DNA from 3 places in the Streptomyces erythrochromogenes genome. Region 3 is predicted to be linked to each of the others. Evidence: riboswitches for the same ligand, from Rfam matches in the RefSeq annotation. Region 3 holds a riboswitch; each other region holds the start of a gene.
What was found. A riboswitch is a leader RNA that binds a small molecule or an ion and turns the genes downstream of it on or off. The one in region 3 is predicted to bind cyclic di-AMP.

Region 1 (9,411 bases), 820 kb from region 3:
CGGCGGCAGCTGCTCGGCGAGCCGCTGGACGAGCCGGTCCACGTACATCAGCTGGCCGCGCCAGGCGTCCGAGTCCACGCCGTGGCGGTGGCCGGCCCCGTCGAGCTCGCTGTAGTAGGTGTAGACGAGCGAGCGGTCACCGGCCGCGAGGCGTTCGGCGGCCACGTCCATCCGCTCCTCGCCGGTCATCCGGCCCAGGAAGGTGCCGCCGCTCAGGGCGACCTTGGTGAGCGGGGTGGTCTGGAAGGCGGGCGAGGACACCTGCGCGGTCGCCACGCCGGCCTTGTCGGCCTCCTGGAAGACCGTCGGGTACGGCTGCCACGGCTTCGGCGGGGCCCACGGGTGCCAGCGGAGCTGGTTCATCAGCTCGCCGGTGGCGGGGTTGCGCACGGCGTAGCCGGGCAGGCCGTGGCGGGCCGGCGGCAGCCCGGTGCCGACGGAGGCCAGGGAGGTGGCGGTGGTCGCCGGGAAGCCCGCGGTGATCGGGCGTCCGGTGCCCCCGCGCGAGCTGCCGAGGAGGGAGGCGAGGTACGGGGCCTCGTCCGCGTGGGCCTTGATCTGCTCCCAGCCCATGCCGTCGACCAGGAACACGCAGTTGCGGTCGGCCGGGGTCAGCTCGGCGATGGCGGCGCTGTAGCCGGGCACGCCCTGCCCGGCCACGAGCGTCGGCAGCAGGTCGGCGAGCGACCCGGCGCCGTACTCCGGGACGGGGGCGCCGGCCAGGTCGAGCAGCTCCGGCTCGGTCCAGTCCTGCGGTGCGGAGTACACCATCAGCGGGCGGAGGTGGAGGACGTGGCCGCGGTCGCCTCGCTCAGCGCCTGCGCGAAGAGCAGGGTCTGGCGCACCGCCTCCGGTCCGTCGCCGGCCTCGCTGACCCGGAGGCTGAGGTCGTCGGCGGTGGAGTTGCCGGTGTAGCCGTGGTCGGAGTCGCAGTTGGGGTCGCCGCAGGCGGCCGGCTCCAGGTCGATCCGCGAGACCGCGCCCCAGCCGATGGTCAGGACGACCTCACGGGGCAGGGTGCCGGGGGTGTAGGACTCCGGGTTGGCGACGACGCGGCTGAGCACCACCGAGGAGATGCTGGAGAGCTTGACCGACTCGGTGGAGGTCGTCGCGTACGGGGACGGGGACCCGGCGTCGGCGGCCTGCTCGTCGGTGTGGCTGACGATGAAGCGGTTGCCGGTCAGGACCAGCACGGTGACGTGGCGGCGCACCTCGTTGGAGTCGAAGGTCGTCTCCTGGTGGACCAGGTACGACGAGATCGGCTCGCCGCCCACCGCGGCCTCCACCGCCTCGGCCACGAGGGCCGGGTAGTAGCCGCTGCGCTCGATCGCCGTGCGCAGCCCCTGGGTCGTCGTACCGGATTTCGCCATGGGGTCAATGGTAAGGCCCCTCGGCTGCCCTCCTACCGCGCCGTACCCGCTCAGTAACTGGGGAGGGTCCGCGGCCCGAGATCACCGCGGGCGGGCGGATGGGCGACCCGGACCGTGGCGCTGAGCACGGAGATCCCCTCGACGGCGACGACGACCGGCTCCAGGGAGACGCCGATCACCTCGGGATGGTCCTCCACCAGCCGGGACAGCCGCAGGAGCACCTCCTCCAGGGCGGGGGTGTCGACCGGGTCGCTGCCGCGCCAGCCGAAGAGGAGGGGCGCCGCCCGGATGGACCGGACCAGTCCGGCGGCGTCCCGGTCGGTCGCCGGGACCAGCCGGTGGGCGGTGTCGCCGAGCAGCTCGGAGGCGACCCCGGCGAGCCCGAAGGAGAGGACGGCGCCGGCGGCCGGGTCGATCACGGACCGGACGACGGTGTCGACGCCCCGCGGCACCATGGCCTGGACCACGGGCTGGAGCTCGCCCGGCTTGCCCAGCGCGTCGGTGAGCTCCTCGTACGAGCGCCTCAGCTCGGCCTCGTTCGTGAGGTCGAGCCGTACGCCGCCCAGGTCCGCGCGGTGGCGCAGGTGCGGGGCGGTGGTCTTGAGGGCGACCGGGTAGCCCAGGACCGCGGCGGCCCGGACGGCGGCGTCGGCGCTGGGCGCGGGGAGCGTGGGCAGGACCCGGATCCCGTAGCGCGCGAGCAGCTCGCGGGCGTCCCAGTCGCTCAGGGTCAGCACGGCCCCGCCGTCGACGTCCGCGAGCAGCCCGGCGAGCTGGGTCGCGGCGCCGGCCTCGTCGATGTCCTCGTACTCGGGGACCTGCCCGGCGTCGGCGAGGGCCCGCCGCCACTGCCCGTAGCGCACGGCCTCCGCGACGGCCTTCACGGCGCGCTCGGCGGCGGGGTAGCTGGGGATCCGGACCGGGTCGGCGGTGGCGGTGGCCGCGGCGGCGGCCGGGGTCCAGGGGGTGTCCGCGGCGGGGCGGTCCGGCGTCTCGGCGGCGGGTCCGCGGGTCGCGGACAGGGCCTGCACCAGCTCGGCCAGTTCCACGTGCACGACCGCCACCGGCTTGCCGGGGGCCTCGGCGACGGCCTCGCGGAGCGCGTCGGCCAGGTCGTCGGCGAGGGCGTGCTCGCTGACCCACGGAATGGCGTTCACGACCACCGCGTCGCAGTCGTCGGAGGCGAGGGCGGCGGCCAGCGCGGCGCGGAAGTCCGCCGGGGACGCCGCGGTCGTCAGGTCCAGGGGCGGCAGCGGCCGCAGGCCCTGGGTCAGGCAGGCGTCGTAGGTGAGGACCCCGAGGGACTCGGAGTTGCCGAGGATCGCGATCCGGGGTCCGGCGGGCAGCGGCTGCGAGGCCAGCAGGAGGCCGACGTCCACCAGCTCGGTGACCGTGTCGACCCGGATGACGCCGGCCTGCCGCAGGAGGGCGGAGACGGTGTCCTCCGACAGCCGGGTGCCGGGGACGACGTGCCCGGCGGGGGTGTGGCGGCCGCCCTTGGCGACGACCACGGGCTTGACGGCGGCGGTCCGGCGGGCGAGGCGGGTGAACTTCCGCGGGTTGCCCAGGGTTTCGAGGTACAGCAGGGCGACGTCGGTGGCCTCGTCCTCGTACCAGTACTGGAGGATGTCGTTGCCGGAGACGTCGGCCCGGTTGCCCGCGGAGACGAAGGAGGACAGGCCTTCGCCGCGCCGGACCAGCGCCGAGAGCAGGGCGATCCCGATCGCCCCGGACTGCGTGAACAGGCCGGTCCGGCCGCGCATCGGCATCGGCGCGGGGGTCAGCGAGGCGTTGAGCTCCACCTCCGGAGCGGTGTTGATCACCCCGTAGGCGTTGGGTCCGATGAGGCGCATCCCGTACGAGCGCACCTGCCGCAGCAGCTCGCGCTGGCGGGCGAGTCCTGCCGGGCCGCTGTCCCCGTATCCGGCGGAGAGGACGACGAGCCCCTGCACGCCGTGCTCGCCGCAGGCGGCCACCGCCTCGGGCACCCGCTCGGCCGGGACCGCGATCACGGCGAGGTCGACGGGGGCGCCGACGGCCTCGACGGAGCGGTAGGCCCGCACCCCGTCGAGGAGGTCGCGCGTGACGGCCTCGTTGACGGCGTAGAGGTGGCCGTGGAAGCCGCTGTCGCGCAGGTTGCGCAGCGCGGCGGCGCCCACGCCGGCGCCGGAACGGCTGACGCCGACGACGGCCACCGAGCCGGGGGCCAGCAGTCGCTGCACGGAGCGGGCTTCGGCGCGCTGTTCCCGGGCGCGCTGCACGGCGAGGGATTGGGCGGTGGGTTCGAGGTCGAGGGTGAGGTGGACCGAGCCGTCCTCGAAGCTGCGCTTCTGCTCGTAGCCGACGTCCGTGAACACCTTGATCATCTTGGTGTTGGCGGGCAGCACCTCGGCGGCGAACCGGCGGATGCCGCGCTCGCGGGCCACCGCGCCGATGTGTTCGAGGAGCGCGGAGGCGACCCCGCGGCCCTGGTGGGCGTCCTGGACGAGGAAGGCGACCTCGGCCTCGTCGGCGGGAGCGGAGGCGGGCCGGCCGTCGGGACCGATGCGGTCGTAGCGGACGGTGCCGATGAACTCCTCGCCGATGGTCGCGGCGAGGCCCACCCGGTCCACGTAGTCGTGGTGCGTGAAGCGGTGCACGTCGCGGTCGGAGAGGCGGGGGTAGGGCGCGAAGAAGCGGTAGTACTTCGACTCGTCCGAGACCTGCTCGTAGAAGCTGACGAGCCGGCCGGCGTCCTCGGTGGTGATGGGCCTGATCCGGGCGGTGCCGCCGTCGCGGAGGACGACGTCGGCTTCCCAGTGGGCCGGGTAGGACGGGTCCGACTCTATGGTCATGCGCATACCTTACGGCCGGACCGGGCCGTAGAGCGCTCGCGCGGCGCAGTAGGCAAGCCGGTGCAAACCGGTGCAAGCTGGGGAAGGTCGAGGAGCGGCGAGATTCGGGCCGAGGGTCGGTCGGAGCATTCAGGGTGCCGTGAGAGACTGGTCTAGACAACCGTAAGAACCTGAAGGGCATCACCATGGCAGAGCGCCGCGTCAACGTCGGTTGGGCCGAGGGCCTGCACGCTCGTCCCGCCTCGATCTTCGTCCGTGCGACGACCGCTTCCGGCGTCCCGGTGACCATCGCGAAGTCCGGCGGCGACCCCGTCAACGCCGCCTCCATGCTGGCGGTACTGGGCCTGGGCGCCCAGGGCGGCGAGGAGATCGTCCTCGCCTCCGAGGCCGAGGGTGCGGAGGTCGCACTGGACCGCCTCGCGAAGCTGGTCGCCGAGGGTCTCGAAGAGCTCCCCGAGACCGTCTGACCCTTCGGGTTCACCCCGCGCAGCGCGAACGGCGAAGCCGCGACCCCCACGAGGGGCCGCGGCTTCGCCGTTTCGGAGACGGGGAAGTACCGCTCGCCGGAAAAGAAGACCGGCGCCCTCTCGCCGGAGGGCATTTCGCCGCACGACATTCGCCGCGCGACTTTCTGCCCGCCTACAGGAATTCGGCGCAGCGAATTGTCCCGCGCAGCGAATTCGCGCGATTCCATCCTTTGTATACGGCTCCTGTTAATGCCGGCCGCTCGACATGTTTACGGCAGGTTGCGAAGTGCTCACCGCCGGCCGCTGCCGCAGCCGGTGCGCGGCGGCCGCGCGGTCGGCGTGGACCGCGGCCAGCGTCCGCGCCCGCTCGGCGTCCCCGCGGGCCACCGCGTCCACGATCGCGCCGTGTTCCGCCCAGGACTCCGCGGGCCGGACCGGCGCCTCCACCACGAACATCCACGCCAGCTTGTGCCGCATCTGGGTGAGCAGCGCGATCAGCCCGGGGCTGCCGGAGGCCTGTGCGAGCGTCTCGTGGAACCAGCCCCCCAGCGCCCGCAGATCCTCGCCCTGGCCCCGCCTGGCCCGCTCCTGACCCAGCCTGACCAGCCCGCGCAGCACCTTGAGGTGCGCGTCGGTGCGGCGCCGGGCGGCCCTGGCCGCCGCGAGCGGCTCCAGCAGCATCCGCAGCTCCAGCAGATCCGCCGCCTCCTGCGCGGTCGGCTCGGCCACACAGGCCCCGGCGTGCCGCCGCGTGGTCACGAAGCCCTCGGACTCCAGCGTCCGCAGGGCCTCGCGGACCGGGACGCGCGAGACTCCGTACCGGCGGGCCAGCACCTCCTCGGTCAGCCGACCGCCTGGTTCGAACACCCCGGAGACGATGTCGTCGCGAATTGCCGTGCATACCGCGTGCGCAGGAATACGCAAGACCGAACCTCCGCCTATTTCCGACCGCCAGCCCCCGTGCGCGCTCACGCGCACGCATCGACTCTATTGCAGCACAGCATAATTTCGAGAGCGGACAGAAATCCGAAACATTGCGTCGGAGCGCAAAAACACGAAGACCCCGGCTCGGGAGGCGGGGTCTTCGTGAAGCTGTGCGCTGCGCGCTGTGCCCGGTGGGCGGCGCGGAGGGTCAGAGGCTGACGCCGTGCGAGCGCAGGTACGCGATCGGGTCGATGTCCGAGCCGTACTGCGAGCCGCTGCGGGCCTCGAAGTGCAGGTGCGGGCCGCTGGAGTTGCCGGTGGAGCCCGACAGGCCGATCTGCTGGCCCGGGGTGACCTGCTGGCCGACGGAGACGTTCAGCGACGACATGTGGCCGTACTGCGTGAACGTGCCGTCGTTGTGCTTGATGACGACGTTGTTGCCGTACGCACCGCCCCAGCCGGCCTCGACGACGGTACCGAAGCCCACTGCGTGGACCGAGGTGCCGGAGGCGGCGTGGAAGTCGATGCCGGTGTGGCTGCCGGAGGACCACATGCCGCCGCCCGCCTTGTACTGCGTGCTGACGTACGAGTCGTCCAGCGGGGAGACGAAGGTGTTGAGGCGCTTGCGCTCCTCCTCGCGGGCGGCGCGCTCGGCGGCCTCGCGCTCGGCCTTCGCCTTGGCCTCGGCGAGGCGCTTGGCCTCGGCGGCCTTCTGCTTGGCGTCGGCCTCGGCCTGCGCCTTGGCGGCGGCGTGCTCGGCGGCGCGCTGCTGGGACTCGGCCTGGTCCGCGATGTCGCCCGCGAGGTCCTCGGCGACGACGACGGCACCCAGCCCGTTCTCCGGGGCGGAGCTGCTGTGGTTGTCCGCGGCGAAGGCCGGGGCGGCGAGGGAGCCGACCACACCCGTGGTGGCGATCGCGGCGATACCGGCGTAGCCGGCGGTCTTCTTGCTCAGGCGGCTGGAACCACGGTGCTTGCCGGTACCAGCGGGACGACTGCCAAACGCCATGAAGGGTTTGATCCTTTCCTTCCTTCTCGCCTACCGGGTTAGCTGACGGGTTCGGAGCAGGAAGGTCTCCTACGGGCCTCCTCTTGCGAGGGGGTCCGATTCACCCCAGGGACTGATGTGGGTCCCCGGCTCCCCAGGCTCGCGCCTGACGGGGACTCGGCGATCGCTGCCCGGTGCCGCGGGTGCGGCGGGCACAACTGACGGACAGCACGCCCGACGCTAGGCGGATCATCAGTCAATCGCCAAACAGACGCGGCTTTTTGTTGCGTACGCCACACCGCATACAAGCAACCTCACCACTAAACGGACAAAAAGGGGCTCCGGCGGAAAACCGCCGGAGCCCCTTGCGCCCTGAGTCAGTTGCCCGTAGTCCGGGCGCCCGTGGCGTCAGTTGGTGACGACCGTGACCTCACCGATCCCGAGGGCCCGCACGGGCTCCTCGATCAGCGCGGCGTCGCCCACCAGGATCGTGACCAGCCGGTCCGCCGGGAACGCCTTCACGACCGCCGTGGTGGCCTCCACCGTGCCGGTTTCGGCCAACTGCGCGTACAGCTGTGCCTGGTAGTCGTCCGGCAGCTCCTGCTCGACCTGGTCGGCCAGGGTGCCGGCGACCGAGGCGGCCGTCTCGAACTTCAGCGGGGCCACGCCCACCAGGTTCTGCACGGCCACATCGCGTTCGGCGTCGGTCAGACCGCCCTCCGCGAGGGTGCGCAGCACCTTCCAGAGGTCTTCCAGCGCCGGCCCGGTGTTGGGGGTGTCCACCGAGCCGCTGATGGCGAGCATCGAGGCGCCCTTGCCGTCCGCGGTGGAGCGCAGCACCTGGCCGAAGGCGCGCACCCCGTAGGTGTACCCCTTCTCCTCGCGCAGCACCTTGTCCAGGCGGGAGGTGAGGGTGCCGCCCAGGCAGTACGTGCCGAGCACCTGGGCCGCCCATACCCGGTCGTGGCGGTCCGCCCCGATCCGGCCGATCAGCAGCTGCGTCTGGACCGCGCCGGGCCGGTCGACGATGACCACGCGGCCGGTGTCGTCGGCGGTCACCGGCGGGACGGGGCGGGCCTGGCCGGTGTCGCCGGTCCAGGCGCCCAGGGTGTCCGCCAGCACGGCGTCAAGGTCGATGCCGGTCAGGTCGCCGACGACCACCGCGGTGGCGGTGGCCGGGCGTACGTGGGCCTCGTAGAAGGCGCGTACGGCGGCGGAGTCGATCCGCGCGACCGTCTCCTCGGTGCCCTGGCGCGGCCGGGACATCCGCAGGGACGCCGGGAAGAGCTCCTTGGAGAGCTGCTTGGCGGCGCGGCGCTGTGGGTTGGCCAGCTCGTGCGGGATCTCGTCGAGCCGGTTGCGCACCAGGCGGTCGACCTCGGCGTCGGCGAACGCGGGGGCGCGCAGCGCCTCGGCGAGCAGGCCCAGCGCCTTGGCCAGCCGGGAGGCCGGGACCTCCAGGGAGACACGCAGTCCGGGGTGGTCGGCGTGCGCGTCGAGGGTGGCTCCGCAGCGCTCCAGCTCGGCCGCGAACTCCTCGGCGGTGTGCTTGTCGGTGCCCTCCGACAGGGCGCGCGCCATGATGGTCGCCACGCCGTCCAGGCCCTCGGGCTCGGCGTCGAGGGGCGCGGTGAGGTTGATCTCGACCGCGACGACCTGCTGGCCCGGGCGGTGGCAGCGCAGCAGGGTCAGCCCGTTGGACAGCGTCCCGCGCTCGGGGGCCGGGAAGGCCCACGGCTGCGGCTCTCCGGCCTGCGGGCGCGGGTGGAAGGTCATCGTGACGGCTGCGGTGTCGCTCACTGCTCCGCCCCCTCGTTCTCGTCGCTGTCGGCGTTCTCTTCGCCCTCTTCGCCCTCGGCGCCGTCCGCCGCGAGCGGCTCGTAGACGAGCACCGCGCGGTTGTCCGGGCGCAGTCGGGCCGCGGCCACGGCCTGCACCTCCTCGGCGGTGATGTCGAGGACGCGCTGGACGGCGGTGAGGGCCAGCTGCGGGTCGCCGAACAGCACCGCGTACCGGCACAGTTCGTCGGCACGGCCGGCCACCGTGCTCAGCCGGTCCAGCCACTCGCGCTCCAGCTGCGCCTGCGCGCGCTCCATCTCCTCGGCGGTCGGGCCCTCGGCGGCGAACCGCGCGAGCTCCTCGTCGACGGCCGCTTCGATGGCGGGGATCTCGACCCCGCTGGAAGTCTTGACGTCCAGCCAGCCCAGCGACGGCGCGCCGGCCAGGCGCAGCATGCCGAAGCCGGCGGCGACGGCCGTCTGGTCGCGGCGTACCAGCCGGTTGTGCAGCAGCGAGGACTCGCCGCCGCCCAGGATGGTCAGGGCCACGTCGGCGGCGTCGCACTCGCGGGTGCCGTCGTGCGGCAGCCGGTAGGCGGCCATCAGCGCGCGGGCCGGGACCTCCTCGACGATCTCCTCGCGCAGCTGCTCCCCGATGATGTCGGGCAGCGAGCCGTCACGGGGCGGCTGCTTGCCGTCGTGGGCGGGGATGGTGCCGAAGTACTTCTCGATCCAGGCGAGCGTCTTCTCCGGGTCGATGTCCCCGACGACCGACAGCACCGCGTTGTTGGGCGCGTAGTACGTACGGAAGAAGGCGCGCGCGTCCTCCAGGGACGCGGCGTCCAGATCGGCCATGGAGCCGATCGGGGTGTGGTGGTACGGGTGGCCCTCGGGGTACGCCAGGGCCGTCAGCCGCTCGAAGGCGGTGCCGTAGGGGACGTTGTCGTAGCGCTGGCGGCGCTCGTTCTTGACGACGTCGCGCTGGTTCTCCATCGATTCGTCGTCCAGGGCGGCCAGCAGCGACCCCATCCGGTCCGCCTCCAGCCAGAG
Region 2 (9,411 bases), 3.4 Mb from region 3:
CCGGGTGGCGCCGGTGAAGGAGAACTCCGCCTCCTGGTCGCCGGAGATCACCTCGGGCTCCACGCCCAGGATCTCCACGACACCGCGCACGAAGTCGTCGCGGTTCTCGGCGTCGCGGGAGGCGGAGGTCGCCACGAAACGCACCCGCTCCGCGCCGAACTCCTTGATGACCGCCGCGTACTCGCGGCAGGCGGCGAAGGTGCGCTCCAGCGCCTCCGGGGCCAGGCGCCCGGTCTTGTCCACGCCCTGGCCGAGCCGGACGATGGTCATCCGCCGGTCCAGCTCGACCAGCTCGCCCGTGGCCGGGTCGCAGTCCGCCACGAGCAGCCGGATGGAGTTCGTACCGCAGTCGATGCCCGCGACCCGGGTCACTCGGCCCCCTCTTCCTTCTTCTCGCCGCACGGCGTGACGCAGGCGCCCTTGGCCCACCACTCGGGCAGCATCGCGAGGGCCTCGTCGCCGAACGGGTTCACGCCGGGGCCGGCGGCCAGGGAGTGGCCGACGAGCACGTGCAGGCACTTGACCCGGTCCGGCATCCCGCCGGCGCTCGGGAAGCCCTGGAGCACCTCGATGGCGTCGCGGCGCCGGATGTAGTCCTCGTGCGCGGCCTGGTAGGCGGCGGCGAGCTCCGGGTCCTCGGCGAGCCGCGCCTGCATCTCCTTCATCACGCCGTTGGCCTCCAGCGTGCCGATGGCGGAGGCCGCGCGCGGGCACGTCAGGTAGTACAGCGTCGGGAAGGGGGTGCCGTCGGGAAGCCGCGGCGCGGTCTCCACCACGTCGGGCTGCCCGCAGGGGCAGCGGTGCGCGATGGCGCGCAGCCCGCGCGGCGGGCGGCCGAGCTGCTGCTCGAACGCCTCGATGTCCGCGTCGGTCGGCTCGGTCCGGTCGGTCTGGGGCGGGGGCGTCTGCATGCCTGGAGGAAGTCTCTTCGTTCTCGTGGATGGGTGCTGCGGTGCTAGTCGTTGGGGCGGTCGGCCTTGTCGACGCCGTCCCAGACGTTGGAGTACCAGGGGCGGTCGGAGCCGGCCTGGCCGGTCCGGTGCGGCTCCGGGGGCCGGGATCCGGGGTCGCCCATGATGTAGCCGACCTCCCCCGGACGCAGGAAGTGCAGGTGCTTGCGCGCCTGCTGCTCCGCGTAGGCGTCGTCCTGCCAGCGGGCCTTCTCGTCGCGGAGCCGCTCCAGGCGGTCCCGCGCTGCCGCGGCGGCCCGCTGCTGCTCCGCGATCTCCGAGCGCTGGGAGACGTACTGGCGCATCGGATACGCGAGGGCGACGACCAGCGTACAGAGCACCAGCACCAGGAGTGCGGCCCTGCCGGTGAGGCGGCTGCGGCGCACCTGCCGGCGCGACTGCGAGCGGTAGACGTGGGCCGCGGTCCGCTCGCCGAGCTGCTTGAGCCGCGTCGCGGTGGAGAAGGTGGAGAACCGATCCCGGTTCCCGGCCATTGGTCCGCCTCCCCTTATGTACGCACTACGCAATACGTCCCCGCACACGGTACGGGACCGAGTGCGGGGACGTACGGAGGCAGAGCGTGATTAGCCCTTGAAGCGCGGGAAGGCGCTGCGGCCCGCGTACACCGCAGCGTCGTCGAGGATCTCCTCGATGCGCAGCAGCTGGTTGTACTTGGCGACGCGGTCCGAGCGGGCCGGGGCGCCGGTCTTGATCTGACCGCAGTTCACGGCGACGGCGAGGTCGGCGATGGTGACGTCCTCGGTCTCGCCGGAGCGGTGCGACATCATGCACTTGAAGCCGTTGCGCTGGGCCATCTCGACGGCGTCGAGGGTCTCGGTCAGCGAACCGATCTGGTTCACCTTCACGAGCAGGGCGTTCGCGGAGCCCTCCTCGATACCGCGGGCCAGACGCTCCGGGTTGGTGACGAACAGGTCGTCACCGACGATCTGGACCTTGGCGCCCAGGCGGTCGGTGATGGTCTTCCAGCCGGCCCAGTCGTCCTCGAACAGCGGGTCCTCGATGGAGACCAGCGGGTACGCCTCGACGAGCTCGGCGTAGTAGTCGGTCATCTCGGCGGCCGAGCGGGACTGGCCCTCGAACTCGTACTTGCCGTCCTTGTAGAACTCGGACGCGGCGACGTCGAGCGCCAGCGCGATGTCCTTGCCCGGGGTGTAGCCGGCCTGCTTGACGGCCTCGATGATGAGGTCGAGCGCGGCGCGGTTGGACTCCAGGTTGGGGGCGAAGCCGCCCTCGTCGCCCAGGCCGGTGGAGAGGCCCTTGGTGTGCAGGACCTTCTTCAGCGTGTGGTAGACCTCGGCACCCCAGCGCAGCGCCTCGGAGAAGGACTCCGCGCCGATCGGGGCGATCATGAACTCCTGGATGTCGACGTTGGAGTCGGCGTGCGACCCACCGTTGAGGATGTTCATCATCGGAACGGGCAGCAGGTGCGCGTTCGGACCGCCGAGGTAGCGGAAGAGCGGAAGGTCCGAGGCCTCGGACGCGGCGTGCGCGACGGCCAGGGAGACGCCGAGGATGGCGTTGGCGCCGAGGGAGCCCTTGTTGTCGGTGGCGTCCAGGTCGAACATGGCCTGGTCGATCAGGCGCTGCTCGGTGGCGTCGTAGCCGACGAGCTCCGGGCCGATCTGCTCGATGACGGCCAGGACGGCCTTCTCGACGCCCTTGCCGAAGTAACGGTTGGGGTCACCGTCACGGAGCTCGATGGCCTCGAATGCACCGGTGGAGGCGCCGGACGGAACGGCAGCACGGCCGGTGCTGCCATCGTCGAGGCCCACCTCGACCTCGACCGTGGGGTTGCCTCGGGAGTCCAGGATTTCCCGGGCTACGACGACGTCGATGGACGGCACGAGCATCTCCTTCTGGGATGTGACGCTGGGTGTGCGGTGGCGTGTCAGGCCGTGGGATGGCCTTGCCGCCTAGAGCCTAACCGGCTTCCGGGGTTCGACCGGCCGACCGCCCGACCCCTGGGACGAAAAAGGGACCGAATACCCCTCTTCCGGGACATACGACTCTTGATCACCGGCTTGCGGGGCCGCACACACCGCCGCCCGGCGCGTGGGGGGAAGGGCGCCGGGCGGTGGGAATTCTGCGTGTGCGTACGCTTTTGCGGCTATTGCCGCAGCGTTCAGCTGAGCTTCAGCTTCTGACCGGGGTAGATCAGGTCGGCGTCCGAGACGATGTCCTTGTTCAGCTCGAAGAGCTGCTGCCAGCCGCCCTTGACGCCGTTGGCCTCGGCGATGGTGCCCAGGGTGTCGCCCGGCTTGACCTCGTACGAGCCGTTGCCGGTCTTCGGCGCGGCCGGAGCCTCGGTGCGCTCGGAGCGGGTGGTCGGGACCTCGGTGCGCTTGGTGTCCTTCTTCGGCGCGGCCTTGGTCTCGGTCTTCTTGGTCTCGGTCTTCTTCGTCTCGGCCTTCGGCTTGGTGGAAGCCGGGGTCTCGGTGGAGCCGCCACCGGTGTAGGACGAGTTCGACAGACCCTTGCCGCAGTGCGGCCAGGCGCCCTTGCCCTGCTTCTTGAGGACCTTCTCGGCCACGGCTATCTGCTGCGCCTTCGAGGCCTGGTTGGCCTGCGCCGCGTACGACTTGCCACCGAACGCGGCCCACGTGGAGGACGAGAACTGCAGTCCGCCGTAGTAGCCGTTGCCCGTGTTGATGGACCAGTTGCCACCGGACTCGCACTGCGCGACCTTGTCCCACTCGGACGCGGTGGCGGCACTGGCGGCGCCCGCGGTCATCAGGGGGGCGGCGACGGCCACACCGGCGACACCGGCGAGCGTGACGATGCGAACGGCCTTGGAACCGCGACGATGCTTGCCCTTGCCGGAAAGCAGCATGAGGTTTCTCCTCACCGACGCCTACGAGGTGAGCTGTCGGGTTCGGGCCTGTGAGTGCCCGGCGGTGCGACCTTGCGCCCCGCTTAACCCCAAGCCGGTTGCGTGACCGTCTCTCAACGGCCGCTCGCGGCACCTACCTTGGTTCCCCCGCTCCTGCCTTCGGCGCTTGACGCGACGACTGTTCCCCCCGTCCGCCGGCAGGATTCGGCGATGCGGTCGAAGGAGCCCGCGGTGGCGGGCGAATCAGAAGGTAGACATGTCCCTCCCCGATGCTCAACCAGGAACATCGGGGAGAAACGGCCCCTACTTGCGCTCCCCATGGGGGTGTTTGCGCAGGTGAGAACGGGGTTTGCGGAACCCCCGGGGCGGGACACGCCAGTTGACCGGAAGAGACACATGTCTCACTTACAGAAAACAGACAATCAGGTCTTTCCGGTCGAACCAACTGTCCTTATTAGGTGGTTAGATCCAGGTTCTGCCCGGGCTTGATCAGGTTGGCGTCTCCGCCGATGACCTGCTCGTTGGCCGCGTAGAGCCCGCTCCAGCCGCCCTTCAGGCCCTTGGCATCCGCGATGGTCGCCAGGCTGTCGCCCGCCTGCACCGTGTAGACGGGGTCCGACGCGGCATCGGACGGGGCGCCCTCCTCGGGGGAGGGGGCACCGCGGTGCTTGCCGTTGCCCTCGGCGGGAGTGGCGTCCGGGGTCGCCGGGGTCGTCGGTGCCACGGGGGCGGTCGGGTCGGCCGGGGACGGACTGGGGGTGACCGGCGGGGTCGTGGGCGCCGTCGGGTCCGCCGGGAGGGTCGGGGCCGTCGGGTCGGCGGGGGTCACCGGCGGGGTCGTCGGGTCGGTCGGGGCGACCGGGGTGCCCGGGTCGGCCGGCGGCGTCGTCGGGACGTCGGGCGCGGGCATGACGGGCAGTCCGACGGACGGAGCGTCGGGAATCAGGAAGGGGCTGCCCGAAGGGCTCGGGGTCTCCGCGGTCGGGAGCCCGAAGTCCGTGGCCGGCTTGCCGCCCGTGGTGGAGGGCACCGTGTCGTCGGGGCGGGACGGCGCGGGGCCCACCGCACCGGGGCTGCCCGGCAGACCGGGGTCGACGACGGCGGCCGGACCCTGCTGGTCCAGTCCGGCCGAGGCCGCGCACAGCGGCCAGGCCTGCGGGCCCTGGGAAGCCAGCACACGCTCGGCCACGGCTATCTGCTGCGAGCGGCTCGCGAGGTCGGCGCGCTCGGCGAAGTCCAGACCGCCGGCGTTCTGCCACTGCTCCTGGGTGAACTGGAGACCGCCGTAAGCGCCACTGCCGAAGTTGGCGCTCCACGAGCCGCCGCTCTCGCACTCGGCCACCTTGTCCCAGGTGGTGGTGTCGGCAGCGGTCGCGCTGGTGGCTGCCAGCAGCGGCATGGCCAGCGCAGAGCCAGTGACTCCGGCTGTGACAACCAGCGCGGGGACCTGGCGGGGGCGTCTGTGACGGCCGTTCCCGGAGAGCATGAGGGATCACCTTTCGCATAACAGCGGGGTAACGGCAGAACCTAGCGGCCTTCGAACGATTGTCACAAGTTCAAGCTGAATCTGACTTTTAATCAGATGTCGCACAAGTGTTTTGAGCCGTGAAGCGAACGGGAAGAGTGCGTAGCCCTCGCATGATCAACCCCCCACGCCAGCGCAGGTCTTGGGGTGGAACGGCCAGTTCCAGATCGGGCAGGCGCGTCAGCAGGGTCGCGAGAGCGGTCTGCCCTTCGAGCCGGGCGAGCGGCGCGCCCAGGCAGTAGTGGATGCCGTGCCCGTACCCGAGGTGCTGGTTGTCGGTCCTGGAGAGGTCGAGGGTGTCCGGATCGGCGAACCGCTCGGGGTCCCGGTCGGCGGCCGCGAGGACGACCAGGACCGGATCGCCGGTCTCGATGCGCTCGCCGCCGAGGGTCAGCGGCTGGGTCGCGAACCGCCACGTCGCCAGCTCCACGGGGCCGTCGTAGCGCAGGAGTTCCTCGACACCGGTGGCCAGCAGCCCGCTCTCCCCGGCGGCCAGGGAGCTCTGCAGCCGCTCGCGCTGGACGGGGTTCATGAAGAGGGAGTGGACGCCGTTGCCGATGAGGTTCACGGTCGTCTCGAAGCCGGCGAAGAGCAGGATGAAGGCCATCGCGGTGGCCTCGCCCTCCGTCAGGTGGTCGCCGTGGTCGCTCGCCCGGATCAGGTCGGAGATCAGGTCGTCGCCCAGATCATCCCTTTTGCGGTGGATGAGTTCGCCGAGATAGGTCCGCATCTGCTTCACCGACCGGGCGACGCCGCCGCGCGGGCCGCCGCCGTGGCGGATCATCATCCCGGCCCAGTCGCGGAAGTCGTCCTGGTCCTCGCGCGGTACCCCGAGCATCTCGCAGATGGCGTAGATCGGGAGCGGGAAGGCGAACTCGTGGATGAGGTCCGCCTCCCCCCTCGCCGCGAACCCGTCGATGAGGTGGTCGGTGAGCGCCTGCACCCGCGGGGTGAACTCGGCGACCCTGCGCGGGGTGAACGCCTTCGACACCAGGCGCCGCAGCCGGGTGTGGTCCGGCGGGTCGATGTTCAGCAGATGCGTCATCAGCTCCGCCTTGCGCTCCCCCGGGATCCCGGTCTTGCCCTTGGCGTGCGCGGGCTCCGCGTGGTGCGCCGGATTCTTGCTGAGCCGCTGGTCGGCGAGGGCCTGGCGGGCGTCCGCGTACCGGGTGACCAACCAGGCGTCGACCCCGCTGGGGAGCTTGGTGCGGTGTACCGGCGCGTTCTCGCGCAGCCACGCGTAGGCCGGGTAGGGGTCGGTCGCGAACTCCCACGTGAAGAGTTCGGGCGCCGCGCCGACGGAGGGAGGGGACGACTGATCGTGCATGTCCCCGACAGTAGCCGCCGCGTCCCGGCGGACCGGCGCGGGCCGCGACCCGCCGATTCGTCATCCCATATGACTGCTTCGTCGCGGCTGTCCGCAGATCGGACAACGCTTGACCTCGCCCCGTCCGGCACTCCTACTTTCGGTTGGTGGATGTGAGGATCTTGAAAAGCAGTTTCGCGGTGGTGGAGAGACGGGCCGAGCACGCGGTCAAGTTCTTCTATTCGCACCTCTTCTGGCACAACCCCGGAGTCCGCGACCTCTTCCCGGTCTCCTCCGAGGACATGGAACGCCAGCGGGACCGGCTCTTCGCCGCACTCACCCACGTCGTCTCCCGCCTCGACGACGAGACCCTCGGCCCCTACCTGCGCGACCTGGGACGCGACCACCGCAAGTTCCTGGTCCGCCCCGAGCACTACGCGGTCGTGGGCTCCAGCCTGCTCGCCGCGCTCGCCGAGACCTCCGGCGACGCCTGGACCCCGCAGGTGGAGAAGGCGTGGACCGAGGCCTACCAGCGGATCGCCGACGCCATGCTCGCCGGCGCCGACGCGAGCGAGGCCCCCCCCTGGTGGGACGCGGAGGTCGTGCGCCACCTCCAGTACGGGCGGGACATCGGCGTGCTGACCCTGCGGCCGCACGCCCCCTTCCCCTATCTCCCCGGCCAGTACACGAGCGTGAGCAGCGAGCGCGTCCCCAGGACCTGGCGCACCTACTCCCTCGGCAACGCCCCCCGCCCGGACGGCACCGTCGACCTGCACGTCAGCCGGATCGACGGCGGGCGGCTCAGCACCGCCCTGGTCCACGAGACGCGGCCCGGCGACGTCCTGAAGCTCGGCGCCGCGGGCGGGGCGCTGACCTTCCGGCGCTCGGACCGCCCGGTCAGCCTGATCGCCGCCGGCACCGGCTGGGCCCCGATCCGGGCCATGCTGGAGGAGCTCGCGGACCGGCCGCCCGATCAGGACGTACGGCTCTTCGTGGTGGCCCGCGACGGCGCGCACCTCTACGACCGGCCGCTCATCGACGCGTACGGCACCTCGTGCGGCTGGCTCGACGTCACCTACATCACTCCCGCGCCCGGCCGGCACCGCAACGAGGCCACCGACCGGCTCGCGACGGCGCTGTGCAACCGGGGGCTCTGGCCCGACCAGGACGTCTACCTCAGCGGGCCGCCTCAGTTCATCGACGAGACCGCCCGGCTCCTGGAGGGGCTCGGCGCCCGCCCCGGCCGTCTCTTCCACGACTCCGTACCCGCCGGGGGCACCGGCAACGGGCCGGGGGGCCGCCCGCTGGGCTTCGGCGAATGGTTCCTGAACCGCCCGGCACCGCACTGGCACGACCCCTCGGCCCGCGTCCCCAGGGAGTACTGAACGGACGGGAGGAACTACCGCGCGGGGGCTCCGACGCCCTCGGCCGCCCGGATCGCGTCCCGGTAGACGCGGGCCGCCGCGCGCAGCGCGGTCTCGGGGTCGACGCCCTCCGCCTCGGCGCGCGCCGCCAGTTCCAGCAGTTCGTACCCGATGCCCTCGCCGCGGGGCAGCTCCACGGCCACGCCGCCCGCACGGGCCCGTCCCGCGAGTTTGGCCGCGAGCGCCAGGCCCGGCTGGCCCACCGGGACCCCGTCGGTGACCGACTCCCGCCGCTTCTCGACCGCCTTGGTGCGCTGCCAGTGGGCGTGGACGTCCTCCGGGGTCTCCGCCTGCTCGTCGCCGAAGACGTGCGGGTGCCGGTGGATCAGCTTCTGCACGAGGGCCCCGGCCACGTCGTCGATGGAGAAGGCCCCCAGGGCCTCCCCGTCGTCCTCGCCGTCCTCGCCGTCCTCGCCCGCCGGGACCCCCTCCTCGGCGATCCGGGCGTGGAAGACCACCTGGAGCAGGACGTCGCCGAGCTCCTCGCGCAACTCCTCCCGGTCCCCGTCCTCGATCGCCTCGACGAGCTCGTACGCCTCCTCGATCGCGTACTTGGCCAGGCCCCGGTGGGTCTGCCGGGAGGTCCACGGGCATTCGCGGCGGACCCGGTCCATCACCTGGACCAGGTCCAGCAGGCGCGCCCCCGGCAGGTCGTAGGAGCCGGGCAGCAGCTCCAGGTCGGGCATCGAGACCCGGCCGGAGCCGGCCAGCCGGGCCAGCCCGTCGGTGAGCCGCTGGTCGCCCTCGCCGCCGGGGAGCACCACGACCGTGCGGCCGCCCGCGCAGGCAGCCACCAGCTCGTGCGCGTCCGCAGCCGTGTGCTCGACCTCGACGCCCGCCTCCCGCAGGTACGGCAGCTGCGGGTGGCCGGGGTCGGCGCACAGCACCCGGTCCGCGGCGTGCAGGGTCTGCCACGCCGGCCAGGACAGCACCCCGGGGGCGACCCGGTGGCTGGTGGTCAGGAGGACGATACGGCCGGTGGGCTCGGCGGCGGCGGCGGTGGACTGGGAGTGGTCGGTCACCCTCCGAACCTACCTCCGCCGGCGGACGTCAGGCTCCGGCGGGTTCCTGCTCGGGCCGGGTCCGCTGGGTGATCCATGCGGTGTCCGCCGGGCCGAGGCCCACCTGCTTGGCGTCCCAGGCCCCGTAGCGCGGGTTCACCTCGATGTGGAGGGCCTCCGACGCCTTGGTGAGCGGCTCGATGATCCTCTCCTCGCCGAAGCGCTCGCTCAGCTTGTCGAGCAGCAGCCGGAAGCGCAGGTCCTCGTCGATCTGCCCGGGCGCCAGCGGGACCCGGGCCTGGAGGGCCAGCTGCTCCAGTGCCGCCGCGCCCTTGTCGCCCTCCTGCGCCTTGC
Region 3 (9,411 bases):
CCACGGGGCGCCCCAGGATCCTCTACTGCGACCACGCCTTCCACGGGCTGACCACCGGCTCGCTGTCGGTGAACGGCGAGGGCGGCTTCCGGGACGGCTTCGCACCGCTGCTGCCCGACACCCGGGTGGCGCTGGGCGACCTGGCCGCCCTGGAGCGGGAGCTGAAGCGCGGCGACGTCGCCGCCTTCGTCGTCGAGCCGATCCAGGGCAAGGGGGTCCTCGCGGCCCCGCCCGGATTCCTGCTCGCCGCGCAGGAGCTGCTGCACCGCCACAAGGCGCTGCTGATCGCGGACGAGGTGCAGACCGGTCTGGGACGTACCGGGGACTTCTACGCGTACCAGCACGAGCCGGGTGTGGAGCCCGACCTGGTGTGCGTGGCCAAGGCGCTGTCGGGCGGCTACGTGCCGGTCGGCGCGACCCTGGGCAAGGACTGGATCTTCAAGAAGGTCTACTCGTCCATGGACCGGGTGCTCGTGCACTCCGCGAGCTTCGGTTCCAACGCGCAGGCGATGGCGGCCGGGCTGGCGGTGCTGTCCGTCATGGAGGACGAAGGGCTCGCGGCCCGCGCCCGGGCGACCGGCGACCTGCTGCGCGGGCGGCTCGCGGCCCTGGTGGACGAGTACGAGCTGCTGCACGAGGTGCGCGGGCGCGGCCTGATGATCGGCATCGAGTTCGGGCGGCCCTCCTCGCTGGGGCTGCGCAGCCGCTGGACCGTGCTCCAGGCGGCCCGCAAGGGCCTCTTCGCGCAGATGGTCGTGGTGCCCCTGCTGCAGAAGCACCGGATCCTGACCCAGGTCTCCGGGGACCACCTGGAGGTGATCAAGCTGATTCCGCCGCTGGTCCTGGACGAGCAGGACGTGGACCGGTTCGTCGCCGCCTTCCGCGAGGTGATGGACGAGGCGCACGGCGGGTCGGGTCTGATGTGGGACTTCGGCAGGACGCTGGTGAAGCAGGCCGTCGCGGCGCGCTGACGACCTGCGTCCCCCCGGCCCGAGGCCGGCCCCGGTCCGGGTCCCGGGCGTCGGCCCCTCGTCCCGGGGCCCTCGTCCCGGGTCCCGGGCGTCGGCCCTCGTCCCGGGTCCCTCGTCCCGGATCAGACCAACAGCCGGTCCCGGAGCCGGTCGAGGGTCTCGGGCTTCAGCCCGAGGCCCTCCGCCAGGTAGCGGTCCACCCCGCCCCAGACCTCGTCGATGGTGTCGAAGGCGGCGACCAGGTACTCGGCGCGGGCGTCGAAGAGGGGCGCGAGCAGCTCCATCACCTCGGGCGAGCGGGCCTCGGCCGACTCGGAGCTGCGGCGCACCCGGTAGCGGCGGTGCGGGGCGTTGGACTCCAGGTAGTCCGCCACGATCGCCTCGCGCTCGACGCCGACCGCGAGCAGGGTGACGGCGACGGAGAGGCCGGCCCGGTCCTTGCCGGCCGCGCAGTGCAGCAGGGCGGGGACGCTGTCCTCGGCGATGGCGTGGACGACCCGGCTGTGCTCGGCGGTGCGGGTCCGGATGATCCCGCGGTAGGAGTTCGCCATCCGGGCGGCGGCCTTGCCGTCACCGAGGATCGAGCGGAGCTGGTCGAGGTCGCCGTCGCGGACGAGCCGCCAGAACTCCCGCCCGTCCGCCGGGTCCGAGAGCGGGATGTTGACGTTCCGCACGCCGGGCAGTTCGACGTCCGGGCCCTCCAGGGCGTGATCGGCGCCGTTGCGGAAGTCGAAGATGGTGTGGAGGCCGAGCGAAGCGAGGAACTCTGCATCGGTTTCGGTGGCATGTGCGAGATGTCCGCTTCGGAAGAGTCGTCCCGTCCCGACCCTTCGTCCATCAGAAGTCGGCAATCCGCCCACATCGCGGAAATTGCGCACTCCGGTCAGCTCCGGCTCCTGTATCTGCTGGGTCACGGGAACTCCTCCGCCTTCTCTTGGGGCGTCTGTCCGAATTGAGCCGTTTGGCGCCAACTTGCCATATCCGGAGGCGAGATCGGGCACCGCCCCGTGAGCCAGATCATACGGTGACCGTGAGTGCCTGATCGTCAAAGCCGAATGGCCCGGTGGGGGCGGCTGTTGGCGGAGCGGAATGGACGGAGGGTGACCGGAATTCCGGCGGTCCCTCATGTCTGTGAATCCGTCAGGGAATTCGCGGCTTGTTCGGCGTGCCCGCAAGGGATTACCTTCGCGATCGATCCGGGTGGATCGCCGAATCCTGCCGCCGCCCGGAAACCGCAACCGAACCATTTCGCGCGGCAGGAGCGGGGGAACCAGGTAAGCCGCTGTACCGGAGATCTTTTCTCCGATATGGCTCGGGGTGAAGTCGTTCATGTCCCGTACATGTACGGCCGGACATCTCCAGTCCGAACCCGACAGCTCACCTCGCAGGCGCCGGAGAGGAATGCGTCATGCCTGCAAAGGGTAAGCACCGCCGTCCCAAGTCCCTTTCCATTTCCCGCGGATTCGCGGTCGCAGGCACCGGCGGCGCGGCCCTCGCCCTGCCGCTGATCGGCGCCGCCGGCGCCCACGCGGCCGGCGCCCCTGCGGCGGCCACCGCCGTCGCACCCGCCGTGGCCCCGCAGGTCCCCGCCGCCCTCCAGGCCGCCCCGGCGGCCGCCGTGCAGGCAGCGCCGACCGTCTACACGGTCGTCCCGGGCGACTGCCTCTCCGAGATCGCCGCCGAGCGCAACCTCTCCGGCGGCTGGGAGCGGCTGTACGAGCAGAACCGCGAGGCGGTCGGCAGCGACCCGTCGCTGATCCACCCCGGCCTGAAGCTGACCCTCGGCGGCCGCGCCGAGGCCGCCCCGGTCGACGCCGCCCCCGCCCCGCGCACCGTTCCTGCCCCGCGCACCGCCCCCGAGTCCGCTGCGAAGGCGGCCCCGAAGGCCGAGTCGAAGCGGGCCGGACAGCCCGCCGCCCCGCAGGCGCGGCAGGACTCCGCCCCCGAGGCGCCCGTCGCGCAGCCGGCCGCCTCCGGATTCGTGGCCCCGGTCAGCGGTGGCATCTCCACCCAGTACAAGGTCGCGGGCGCCATGTGGTCCTCCGGCTACCACACCGGCGTCGACTTCATCGCCCCCATGGGCACCACCGTGAAGGCCGTCGGTGCGGGCACCGTGGTCTCCGCCGGCTGGAGCGGCTCGTACGGCAACGAGGTCGTCATCCGGCACGCGGACGGCAAGTACTCCCAGTACGCCCACCTGTCCCAGCTCTCCGTCTCCTCCGGCCAGAGCGTCACCGCCGGCCAGAGCCTCGGCCTCTCCGGCTCCACCGGCAATTCGACCGGCCCGCACCTGCACTTCGAGATCCGCACGAGCCCGTCCTACGGCTCGGACATGGACCCGATCGCCTACCTCCGCTCGAAGGGCGCCAGCCTCTGACGGCAGCCGCCGACGGAGCGCGGACACGCGTGGGGCCGGGACCCGAGGGGGGTCCCGGCCCCACGTGTACTTATTCCTTATCTCCCGCGTGGTACAGATCACGGCCCGTCAACCCCTCATTACGTTGGCGTAGGTTGGTTACGGGAGTGAAGTATGGGTTCTCGTGGCAGCGACGACGACGAAACTCAAGACCATCGGCTCGTACGCGGCGATCGGGGACAGCTTCACCGAGGGCGTGGGGGACCCGGGGCCGGGGGATTCTTTTCTGGGCTGGGCGGACCGGCTCGCCGTGCTCCTGGCCGATCAGCGCGAGGAGCACGACTTCCGGTATGCGAATCTCGCGGTGCGCGGGAAGCTCCTCGACCAGATCGTGGCGGACCAGGTACCGAGAGCCAAGGCCCTCGCCCCGGACCTGGTCACCTTCTGCGCGGGCGGCAACGACATCATCCGGCCCGGCAGCGACCCGGACGACGTGGCGGAACGGTTCGAGGCGGCCGTGGCCGACCTCACCGGGGCCGTCGGCCACGTCATGATCACCACCGGCTTCGACACCCGCGGCGTGCCGGTCCTCAAACACATCCGGGGCAAGGTCGCGACGTACAGCGCGCACGTGCGCGCCATCGCCGACCGCTACGACTGCCCGGTGCTCGACCTGTGGTCGCTGAAGTCCGTACAGGACCGGCGCGCCTGGGACGCCGACCGGCTCCACCTCTCGCCCGAGGGCCACACCCGCGTCGCCCTGCGCGCCGGGCAGGTGCTCGGCCTGCAGGTGCCGACCGACCCCGACCAGCCGTGGCCGCTGCTGCGCCCGCGCGGCTCGGTGGACGTCACCCGGGACAACATCCAGTGGGCCCGCGAGTACCTGGTGCCGTGGATCGGCCGCCGGCTGCGCGGCGAGTCCTCCGGCGACCACGTCGAGGCGAAGCGGCCGGACCTGCTGCCGCTGTAGCCGCAGGACGACGAGGCGGGCGGGAGAGGCAGGCGGAATCCTTCGGGACCGGTGTGCGTTGGGATGGTCGTAGCGATACGACCGCACCGACCCCATCCTCCCTGGAGGCGCTTTGACCGGCTCCCGTCCCCTCCGTCCGCGGCTGCGCGCCCTGCGGCCCGAAGCCTTCGGCGCGGACCCGTCCGGCGCCAGGCTGGAGCGGATCCGCCGCTCGCCGAACTTCGCCGACGGCGTCTTCCAGAACCCGGTCGGAGCCCGGAACAGGCCCTCGGGGTCGATGACCGAGTTCGCGAAGATCTACTTCCACCGCGAACAGCGGCTGCGGCGCAGCCCCGCGGCGGCCATCCCGGTGCACCCGACCACCCTCGCGGACCTGGTGAAGCCGCCCGTCAGCGGTCTGCGCCTGACCTGGATGGGCCACTCCAGCGTGCTGGCGGAGATCGACGGGCACCGGGTGCTGTTCGACCCGGTGTGGGGCGAGCGCTGCTCCCCCTTCCCCTTCGCCGGCCCCAAGCGGCTGCACCCGGTGCCGGTCCCGTTGGCCGCACTGGGCGCGGTGGACGTCGTGGTCATCTCGCACGACCACTACGACCACCTCGACCTGCCGACGATCAAGGCGCTGGCCGGTACGGACACGCTGTTCGCCGTCCCGCTCGGCGTCGGCGCGCACCTGGAGCGCTGGGGCGTGTCGCCCGACCGGCTGCGCGAGCTCGACTGGAACGAGACCACCAAGATCGCCGGGCTGTCCCTCACGGCGACGCCCGCCCGGCACTTCTGCGGCCGCGGCCTGCGCAACCAGCAGCACACCCTGTGGGCCTCCTGGGTGGTCGCGGGCGACGAGCACCGGATCTACCACAGCGGCGACACCGGCTACTTCCCCGGCTTCGCGGAGATCGGCGCCGCGCACGGCCCCTTCGACGCCACGATGATCCAGATCGGCGCCTACTCGGAGTACTGGCCCGACATCCACATGACCCCCGAGGAGGGCATGCGCGCCCACCTCGACCTCCAGGGCGGCACCCCGCACGGCACGATGCTGCCCATCCACTGGGGCACCTTCAACCTGGCCCTGCACCCGTGGGACGAGCCGGGCGAGGGCACGCTGGCCGCCGCCCAGGGGGCCGGAGCGCCCGTCGCGCTGCCGATCCCGGGCCAGCCGTTCGAGCCCGGCGCCGAGGGGGCGCCCGCTGAGCCGTGGTGGCGTCCGTTCGTCGCCGGGACGACGGCGGGCGGGCCCGTGGACGGGCCTGCGGCCGTGCCCTCGCACGAGGCCGGCGGAGCAGCGGCGACAGCGGCCCGCGTGGCGTCGTCGGCAGTCGGCGGGCAGGAGAAGCCGGAGTCCGTCGGGTCGTAGCGGGCGACCTCGAGCACCAGGTACCGGCCGCCCCTCCCGGACCGGGGCGGCCGGCGTCGTACGAGCGCGCGAAGGAGGGGCGCCGCCGGGCGGCCGGAACGGCCTGACCGGCGCATTCGGGCTGCAGTACGAGCGCTCCACCGGGAGCGGGAAGCACCCCCGCGAAGTTCTCCAACTGGCAGTCCGGGGCGGGACAGCGGGGTCTAGCGTGGGTATTCGGTGATCAACACCGGGCCCCGGGAACGCTGGGGGCCGGGCCCCACGTACCGAGGACGCCGATGTCCGGACTCCGCGCCGCCCGCCACGCCCCGTCGAGACACGCCGTCACCGGTCCCGGCCGGCAGTTACGCCCCCAGCTGGTGCGGGCCGCCCTCCTGCCCACGCTGGCGGCGGCGCTCAGCGGCGCGGCAGCGGTGATCTTCACCCTCCAGCTCGGCGGCGGGGCCGGCGACCGCGACGCCCGGCTCTGGCCGGTGCTCACGGGCTGCGCCCTGCTCGCGGCCGGCGCCCTCGCCGCGGCACTGCTCGGAGCGCAGCGTGCGGCCAAGGCCGTACGGGACCGGTGCGAGGCGCTGCGCCGCTCCAGCGTGCGCGGCCGCCAGGAGCTCCGGACGGCCGCCGACCGGCTGGAGCGCGGCGAGGCCCCGCCGCGGCCGGTCCGGGGCGGGCCGAACGCACCGCTCACCGGGGGCGACCCGGCCGGCGTGGACGAGTTCTGGCTGCTCTCCCAGGAACTGCGCGGCGCCCGCGAACAGGCCCACACGACCCTGGTACGGCTGGCCGCACCGGCCGCACCGGCCGCCCCGTCCGACAGCGAGCGCAAGGTCGAGGTCTTCGTCAACCTCGCGCGCCGGCTCCAGTCCCTGGTCCACCGCGAGATCTCGCTGCTGGACGACCTGGAGGACACGGTCGAGGACCCGGACCTGCTCAGGGACCTCTTCCACGTCGACCACCTCGCCACCCGGATCCGCCGCCACGCCGAGAACCTCGCGGTGCTGGGCGGCGCGGCCTCGCGCCGCCAGTGGAGCCGGCCGATCGACCTGAGCGAGGTGCTCCGCTCCTCGGTCGCGGAGGTCGAGCAGTACACGCGGGTCAAGGTCGTGCCGCCGGCGGGCGGAAGCGTACGCGGACACGCCGTCGCCGACGTGGTGCACCTGCTGGCCGAACTCGTCGAGAACGCCACGGTGTTCTCCGCCCCCGACACCGACGTGGTGCTGCGCGCCGAGCGGGTCACCGCCGGCATCGCGGTCGAGGTGGAGGACCGGGGACTGGGCATGCCGGCCGAGGAGCAGCACCGGATGAACGCCCTGCTCGGGGACCCCGACCAGGTCAGCGTCCGGAGCCTGCTCGCGGACGGGCGGATCGGCCTGTACGTCGTCTCGGCGCTGGCCCGGCGGCACGGGATCGCCGTCGAGCTCAAGTCGAACATCTACGGCGGCGTCCTCGCGGTGCTGGTGCTTCCGCAGGAGCTGCTGGGCGCTGCCGAGGCGGCCGACGCGGCCGGGGGCTCGCGGGTGACGCCGCCGCTGGAGCCGGCCCGCATGCCGCTGCCCCGCAGGGCGGGCCCGACCGTCCCCGGCCCCCGCCCCGAACCCGCCCCGACCCCCTGGCCGGACTCCTGGAACGCAACCACCACGGTCACCGGCGGCGCACCGCCGGCCCGGCCGGGGGCTGCGCCCGGCCCCGCCCCGGACGCGTGGCCACCACCCGGCGGCGCGCCGTCGCCCGAGCCCGGGACCTGGGCCGAGCCGGCAGCCGAGGTGCAGGCGGCTGGAGGGCCGTCCGGGCCGGGGTCCGACTCTGCGGCGGATGCCTGGTCCGTGCCGTCAGGCGACCCCGGCACCGGGGCGGATGCGCAACCGGGGAGCGGGCCGTGCCCCGGGGCGGCGGCCGATGCCTGGTCCGCTCCCGGAGGAGGAGCGTCGGGCGGGCCATGGGCGGCAGCCCGGTCCGGGGCCGTGGAGGATGCCCGGCCGGGGGCTCGGGTGGGGGAGTCCGGCGGGCCCGCCGGAGGCGAGCGGCCCGTGCTGCCCCGGCGCAGCGCCCAGCAGCACCTCGCGCCCCAGCTGCGCGAGGCACCCGCCCCGCGGCGCCCTGCGGACGCCGAGCAACCCGTGCACGACCCTGGCCTCATGGCCGCCTTCCAGCGGGGCTTCGGCCTCGCGCAGTCGGAGAACCAGGTATGACCCCCAGCACCCCCAGCACGTTCAGCGACCTCGGCAAGGAGCGCACCCCCATGAGCGGCGAAATGGCAACGAAGACCGGTGGCCGGCTCTCGGATCTCGACTGGCTGCTCAGCGGCCTGGTCCAACGCGTGCCCTACACCCGCAGTGCCGTACTGCTCACCGCCGACGGGCTCGTGACCTGCGTACACGGCATGGACCCCGACAGCGCCGACCACATGGCGGCCCTCGCCTCCGGCCTCTACTCGCTGGGCCGCAGCGCCGGCGCCCGCTTCAGCGAAGGGGCGGAGGTACGGCAGGTCGTCGTCGAGCTCGACACCGCGCTCGTCTTCGTGTCCGCGGCCGGATCCGGGACCTGCCTGGCCGTCCTCGCCGACCGGGAGGCCGACGCCGGCGTCCTCGGCTATGAGATGGCGATGCTGGTCAAGAGCGTCCGCCCGTACCTCGCGGCCGCGCCCCGGCGGCCCGCCGCGAACGTGGAGCGATGAGGGCCCACGGCAGGGGGGCGTACGGGAAAGGGCGGGACACACCGTGGCTCGACGACTCGGCGGGGCGGGTGATGCGGCCGTACACCGCCAGCGGCGGTCGGACCAGACCGGGCATCGCGCTCGACCTGCTGTCGCGGATGACCGCGACCGGCGTGCGCCCGCGTGTGCCGCTCGGCGCCGAGCACACCCTCGCGCTGCGCTTGTGCGCCGGCGCGGCGGCGGTCACCGTCGCCGAGCTGGCGGGCCAGCTGCGGCTCCCCGCCGCGGTGGTCAAGGTGCTGCTGTCCGATCTCATGGATTACGGGGCCGTGATGGCGCAGTCGCCGCGGTTCCCGGGCGGAGGGTCGTTCGCCGCCGATGACCAGTCCCTCCTCCTGGCGGTGCTCGATGGCCTACGCAAACGACTGTGACGCCCCCGTGACGCTGAAGGTGCTGGTCGCGGGGGGTTTCGGGGCGGGGAAGACCACCTTCGTGGGCGCGGTGAGCGAGATCGAGCCGCTGAGCACGGAGGAACTGCTCAGCGACCTCGGCGCCGGCGCCGACCCGCTGCACGGGGTCGAGGCCAAGACCACCACGACCGTCGCGCTCGACTTCGGCCGGATCACCCTGGATGACCGCCACGTGCTCTACCTCTTCGGTACGCCCGGCCAGCACCGTTTCTGGTTCCTGTGGGAGGAGCTGTGCGCGGGCGCGCTCGGCGCCGTGGTGCTCGCGGACACCCGCCGCCTCGCGGACTGCTTCCCGGCCGTTGACTTCTTCGAGCGGCGCGGCATCGGCTTCATCGTCGCCGTCAACGAGTTCGACAGCTGCCACCGCTACACGCCCGAGGAGGTCCGGGACGCGGTGGGACTGGGGCCCGAGGTGCCCGTCGTACGGTGCGACGCGCGCCTGACCGGCTCCGGGACGGTGACGCTGGCCTCCCTGGTCCGTCACCTGCTGTGCACGTCCGCGGCGCGATCGATGTCGACGACATCAACGCCACTGTCAACAGACTCGGGGGAAACGTGATGCTCTACTACGAATCGACCGGACACCTGCTGCTCACGCCTGTGGACCGGGAGGCCCCCGCGCGAACCGTCCGGCTGCGCG

Region 1: it holds a riboswitch for cyclic di-AMP, as region 3 does, so the genes downstream of both, OHA91_RS10690 (M23 family metallopeptidase) here and OHA91_RS07405 (LysM peptidoglycan-binding domain-containing M23 family metallopeptidase) in region 3, are expected to answer to the same signal.
Region 2: it holds a riboswitch for cyclic di-AMP, as region 3 does, so the genes downstream of both, OHA91_RS22615 (transglycosylase family protein) here and OHA91_RS07405 (LysM peptidoglycan-binding domain-containing M23 family metallopeptidase) in region 3, are expected to answer to the same signal.

The regions. Positions count from the first base shown of each region.
Region 1 is NZ_CP108036.1:2,398,276-2,407,686, forward strand. It holds gene OHA91_RS10665 (alkaline phosphatase family protein) at 1-771, opposite strand, end outside; gene OHA91_RS10670 (DUF5998 family protein) at 771-1,370, opposite strand; gene OHA91_RS10675 (bifunctional acetate--CoA ligase family protein/GNAT family N-acetyltransferase) at 1,421-4,210, opposite strand; gene OHA91_RS10680 (HPr family phosphocarrier protein) at 4,390-4,671, shown strand; gene OHA91_RS10685 (GntR family transcriptional regulator) at 4,918-5,595, opposite strand; gene OHA91_RS10690 (M23 family metallopeptidase) at 5,804-6,604, opposite strand; cyclic di-AMP (ydaO/yuaA leader) riboswitch at 6,618-6,776, opposite strand; gene OHA91_RS10695 (M16 family metallopeptidase) at 6,992-8,359, opposite strand; gene OHA91_RS10700 (M16 family metallopeptidase) at 8,380-9,411, opposite strand, start outside.
Region 2 is NZ_CP108036.1:4,951,243-4,960,653, reverse strand. It holds gene OHA91_RS22635 (Ppx/GppA phosphatase family protein) at 1-372, opposite strand, end outside; gene OHA91_RS22630 (DUF501 domain-containing protein) at 369-911, opposite strand; gene OHA91_RS22625 (FtsB family cell division protein) at 956-1,444, opposite strand; gene eno (phosphopyruvate hydratase) at 1,535-2,821, opposite strand; gene OHA91_RS22615 (transglycosylase family protein) at 3,094-3,801, opposite strand; cyclic di-AMP (ydaO/yuaA leader) riboswitch at 3,805-3,976, opposite strand; gene OHA91_RS22610 (transglycosylase family protein) at 4,256-5,200, opposite strand; gene OHA91_RS22605 (cytochrome P450 family protein) at 5,376-6,653, opposite strand; gene OHA91_RS22600 (globin domain-containing protein) at 6,833-8,017, shown strand; gene OHA91_RS22595 (nucleoside triphosphate pyrophosphohydrolase) at 8,032-9,078, opposite strand; gene OHA91_RS22590 (SurA N-terminal domain-containing protein) at 9,107-9,411, opposite strand, start outside.
Region 3 is NZ_CP108036.1:1,576,769-1,586,179, reverse strand. It holds gene OHA91_RS07415 (aspartate aminotransferase family protein) at 1-971, shown strand, start outside; gene OHA91_RS07410 (tyrosine-protein phosphatase) at 1,094-1,885, opposite strand; cyclic di-AMP (ydaO/yuaA leader) riboswitch at 2,198-2,377, shown strand; gene OHA91_RS07405 (LysM peptidoglycan-binding domain-containing M23 family metallopeptidase) at 2,380-3,348, shown strand; gene OHA91_RS07400 (SGNH/GDSL hydrolase family protein) at 3,512-4,297, shown strand; gene OHA91_RS07395 (MBL fold metallo-hydrolase) at 4,410-5,651, shown strand; gene OHA91_RS07390 (ATP-binding protein) at 5,930-7,837, shown strand; gene OHA91_RS07385 (roadblock/LC7 domain-containing protein) at 7,888-8,322, shown strand; gene OHA91_RS07380 (DUF742 domain-containing protein) at 8,394-8,732, shown strand; gene OHA91_RS07375 (GTP-binding protein) at 8,710-9,330, shown strand; gene OHA91_RS07370 (GAF domain-containing protein) at 9,330-9,411, shown strand, end outside.